Regions from separate parts of the Labrys sp. (in: a-proteobacteria) genome, predicted to be linked through region 1. Evidence: riboswitches for the same ligand, from Rfam matches in the RefSeq annotation. Region 1 holds a riboswitch; the other holds the start of a gene.
The links. Region 1 has a riboswitch for cobalamin ahead of QM672_RS30230 (CbtB domain-containing protein). Riboswitches for the same ligand answer to the same signal wherever they lie in the genome.
Positions count from the first base shown of each region.

Region 2: another riboswitch for cobalamin. It lies ahead of QM672_RS30685 (ribonucleotide reductase N-terminal alpha domain-containing protein); the one in region 1 lies ahead of QM672_RS30230 (CbtB domain-containing protein).

Region 1 is NZ_JASGFM010000057.1:32,390-34,773, reverse strand. It holds gene QM672_RS30235 (CbtA family protein) at 199-969, opposite strand; gene QM672_RS30230 (CbtB domain-containing protein) at 988-1,200, opposite strand; cobalamin riboswitch at 1,233-1,364, opposite strand; gene QM672_RS30225 (histidine phosphatase family protein) at 1,415-1,969, shown strand; gene QM672_RS30220 (UDP-glucose dehydrogenase family protein) at 2,087-2,384, shown strand, end outside.
Region 2 is NZ_JASGFM010000061.1:313-2,696, reverse strand. It holds gene metE (5-methyltetrahydropteroyltriglutamate--homocysteine S-methyltransferase) at 1-790, shown strand, start outside; cobalamin riboswitch at 893-1,112, shown strand; partial or broken gene QM672_RS30685 (ribonucleotide reductase N-terminal alpha domain-containing protein) at 1,220-2,384, shown strand, end outside.

The DNA.
Region 1 (2,384 bases):
CAAATGGCGGCCCAAGTCTTAGGGAGGAAACGCCCAAGGAGGGCAGTGGGGGAGCGCAAAGGCGCATCCGCCACGTCCCTAAAGTGATCCTCATCGGTTCATTTCGCAAGTGCGAAATGAAATAAATTTTGAAAACCGGCCTGAAATCGGGCCAGTGTTGTAAAAATGCGACGTTTGACGCGGTTGGCCGGCCCCTTTTCAGCGGCGAGCGGGGGCCTGCAGCAGTTTCTGTGCTGCAACGCCGAAGGCGATCCCCAGCGTTGCCCACAGCACGGCATGGATGCCGAGTGAGGCGATACGGAACTTCCACAACACCGTGGCCGAAAAATCAGCCGGGATGTCGTTGACCGTCGGCAGGATCTGCATGGCCACCACCATCACCGCCAGATAGGCTGCCACCCCCACGAGGTTGGCGTTCCAGCGGCCGAGGCTGGCGGCGAGCCGGTTCGCGGTGCCCAGCGCCGCCGCCATCGTCACGAGGGACAGCAGGATCAAGCCGAAATAGAAGGCGGTGCGCAGGCCGATCGTGTCGGGATTGCCGACGGCCGGTGGATTGGCGGGATATTTGATCTGCGGCACCACCATGATGGCGGCGAAGCCGATGACGGCGATCAATCCGGCGGTTGCGCGCGGGCTGAGGCCGCCGATCCGGCCCTGCGCGAAGGCAAAGATCAGGGCGAAGATGCCGCCGAGCGCTGCGCCATAGGCGACCATGCCTGTGACGAGCCCGTAGCTGGCCTGGACCGGCCGGCTGACCGGCTCTTCCTCGTGTTCATGGGCTGCGGTCGTCTGCGCAGCGCCGGGAGCCGGCGCAGCTGTCGGAGCGGGCGCCGGCTCGGATGCGTGGCTTTCCTCGAAAGCGATGGCTGCGTCGACCTGGGGTTCACCGAACACCCAGGCGAAGCCAGACGCAAACAGTCCGGCCAGGATGCCGATCAGCATCCCCCGGATCAAAAGCGATCTAACCATGTCGTGTGTCCAAGCGCCCTAGTGGCAGGGGAAGCCGAGCAGATGGCGAGCGTCATGCACGAATTCGTGGATGTAGACGCCGGGAATCAGCGAGGTCGCGCCCTGTTCGGCGCCGACGAAATAGATGGCGAGCACGGCCAGGAGCACGGTGAAGAGCGCCCAGGGCAGGATCTCGCGGACCGGGATGGCGATCGGCTGCTGGGCGACGGGTGCCAGAGTTGCGGTGGTCATGAAAAGCTCCTTGGGATTACGCGTCCCGTTACGAGTCATGCTGCCTTGGAAGAGGTCTGACTTCCGGATTGACGCCGCAGCGCCGCCGTTCACAGTGGCGCGACCGTGCCGGAATTCCACCGGCTTCCCACCCTTGGCAAAGCTCTTCCATAAGAGCCCAAGTCACGGATATGTCAATATTCCGGAAGCGACTTTATCTTGGGGAAATGCCTTCATGACGCCACGCCTGACCCTGCTGTGCCATGGCGCGACGCCCACACTGCGTGCGGCGGGGTTTCCGCTCGACGAGGCGCTCGACGCAAGGGGGGCACAGGCGGCCCGGGACCTGCAGGGGCGTTTTGCCAAGGCGACCCGCATCCTGAGCAGTCCGGCGCTCAGGGCCCGCCAGACGGCGCAGGCCCTCGGCTTCGAACCCGAGATCGACGGGGCACTGCGCGAATGCGACCATGGCCGCTGGGCGGGGCTTGGCCTGGAGGCGGTGGCCGCCGCCGAGCCCGAAGCGCTCGGCGCGTGGCTGACCGATCCGCAGGCCTGCCCGCATGGCGGAGAGAGCATTGCGGCCCTGAGCGCGCGGGTCGGCGCCTGGCTCGATGGCGGGCGGTTCGAGGGCTTCACGCTGGCCGTCACCCATGCCTCGGTGTTGCGCGCGGCGATCATTCATGTCCTCGGCAGCGAGCCTCGTTCCTTCTGGCGCATCGAGGCCGCTCCGCTGGCGAGTGCCGATCTCAGGCCTTCTGCCCGCGGCTGGTCGCTGCGGCTGGAGACATAGAGGCGCTCCGGCTGGGCCTTCCAGCAGAGCTGCTTTTCCTTTTTCGTCATTGGCATGTCGCCGGGCCTTTTGTAGACACGCCTCTGGCGGGTTAGTCGCCCAAACAGGATTGATGTCATGCGCGTTGCAATGATCGGTACGGGTTATGTCGGCCTGGTGACGGGGGCGTGCCTCGCCGATTTCGGCCATGTCGTCACCTGCGTCGACAAGGATCCGGCCAAGATCGAGGGCCTGCTGGCCGGCCGCATGCCGATCTACGAGCCGGGCCTGGAGGATCTGGTGGCGCGCAATGTGCGCGAGAAGCGCCTGTCCTTCACCACCGAGCTCGCCCCCGCCGTGCGCGATGCAGCCGTGGTGTTCCTGGCCGTCGGCACGCCCTCGCGCCGCGGCGACGGCCATGCGGACCTGTCCTATG
Region 2 (2,384 bases), on a different contig from region 1:
CGCCTTCACCAAGCATGGCTGGGTCCAGAGCTATGGCTCGCGCTGCGTGCGCCCGCCGATCATCTATGGCGATGTCTCACGTCCTCAGGCCATGACGGTGGAATGGGCACGCTTCGCACAATCCCTGACCAAGCGCCCGGTCAAGGGCATGCTGACCGGACCGGTCACCATGCTGCAATGGTCCTTCGTGCGGGACGACCTCGAGCGCGAGCAGGTCTGCCGGCAGATCGCCCTCGCCTTGCGCGACGAGGTCGGCGATCTGGAACGGGCCGGTATCCGCATCATCCAGATCGACGAGCCGGCCATTCGCGAAGGCCTGCCGCTCAGGCACGCCGAAAAGGAGGCCTATCTTGCCTGGGCCGTCGCCTGTTTCCGTCTCGCCGCCTCGGGGGTCGACGATGCCACGCAGATCCATACCCATATGTGCTATTCGGAATTCAACGACATCATCCATGCCGTCGGCGGCCTGGACGCGGACGTGATCTCGATCGAGACTGCCCGGTCCAAAATGGAACTGCTCGATGCATTCCGGGCCTATCGCTACCCCAACGAGATCGGGCCCGGCGTCTACGACATCCACTCGCCCCGCTGCCCCACCGTGGCTGAAATGCGCGACCTCCTCGCCAGGGCGCAGGAGCGGATCGCCGGCGACCAGCTCTGGGTCAACCCCGATTGCGGCCTGAAAACCCGTGGCTGGGACGAAGTCCGCCCCGCCCTCGTCAACATGGTTGCCGCCGCCCGTATACTTCGTGAAGAGATTGCTCCAACGAGAGTGGCGACATCCGCCTGAAAAAGTATGCCGGGGCATGAATTTTGTGCCCCGGCATCCTCTGTCCCCATTGAACAAAAGGGCGATACACACCACCTATTGACACATAGACAGCAAAGCATACTAGATACGGTATTCACAGGTCGCCGGATTCGCCTCCGGCGCTAAGAGGGAATCCGGTAGGCCTTAGGGCAAAGCCGGGGCTGCCCCCGCAACTGTAAGCGGAGAGCGGCTGTCGATTGGCCACTGGCCGAGAGGTGGGTTTACCCCGCCCTCCCCGGGAAGGCAGGCAGTCCGCAACGACCCGCGAGCCAGGAGACCTGCCTGTGGATGCGTATCGTTTCCTCGGGCGGGGTGCCCCGACGGATCGCCTTGCTCGCGGCGCATCATCCTGCGTCGGCGCGGAATGCGCTCCTCGGCCCAAGCCTCCAACATATTGGGGTTTGCCGAATGTCTCTTGATCTCGAAACTGCCACGACCACAAAGACGCCTTTTCCGGTTGCCGGCGCCGACAGGGCGAAGCCGGCCTCGGAGCCCGGCTACCAGGTCATTCGCCGCAATGGCAGCGTCACGCCTTTCGATGCCTCGAAGATCACGGTGGCCGTGACCAAGGCCTTTCTCGCCGTCGAGGGCCATTCGGCCGCCGCCTCGCGCCGGGTACATGACATCGTCGCCGACCTCACCGCCCAGATCGTCGCCGGCCTGACCCGCCGTGCCGACACGGGCCGTACCTTCCATATCGAGGATATCCAGGACCAGGTGGAACTCGCCTTGATGCGCGGCGAGCACCACAAGGTGGCGCGCGCCTATGTGCTTTATCGCGAACAGCACGCCCAGGAACGAGCCCTGGAGCGCGCCGCCAAGGCGGAGGCACAGGCCGGCACTACCCCTGCTTTGCGCATGAAGACGGAGGAGGGTTCCCTGCTGCCGCTCGACCACGCGCGCCTCGCCGCCCTGGTGCTCGAAGCCTGTGCAGGCCTTGCCGACACCAACGCCGAAACGGTGCTGAACGAGACGCAGCGCAACCTCTATGACGGCATCAGCCAGGACGAACTGGCGCTGGCGCCGATCCTCGCCGCCCGCACCCTGATCGAGACCGAACCCGATTATGCCAAGGTCAGCGCCCGGCTGCTCAACGACAAGCTGCGCCGCGAAGCCCTCAGTTTCGTCGCGGGCCGTCCCGACCAGGCGACGCAGGCCGAGATGGCGAGCCGCTACGCCGAATATTTCCACGACTATGTCCGTGTCGGCATCGCCAACGAACTGCTCGATCCGGAACTCGGTCGCTTCGACCTCGCCCGCCTTGCAGCCTCCCTCAAGCCCGAGCGCGACTTGCAGTTCGACTATCTCGGCCTGCAGACGCTCTATGACCGCTATTTCCTGCATGTGCGCGGCACGCGTTTCGAGCTGCCACAGGCCTTCTTCATGCGCGTGGCCATGGGCCTGGCCCTACGCGAAATCGACCGGGAAGCCCGCGCCATCGAGTTTTACGATCTTCTGTCCTCCTTCGACTTCATGGCCTCGACGCCCACCCTGTTCAATTCCGGAACGCTGCGCGCCCAGCTCTCCTCCTGCTTCCTGACCACCGTGTCCGACGACCTCGAAGGCATCTTCA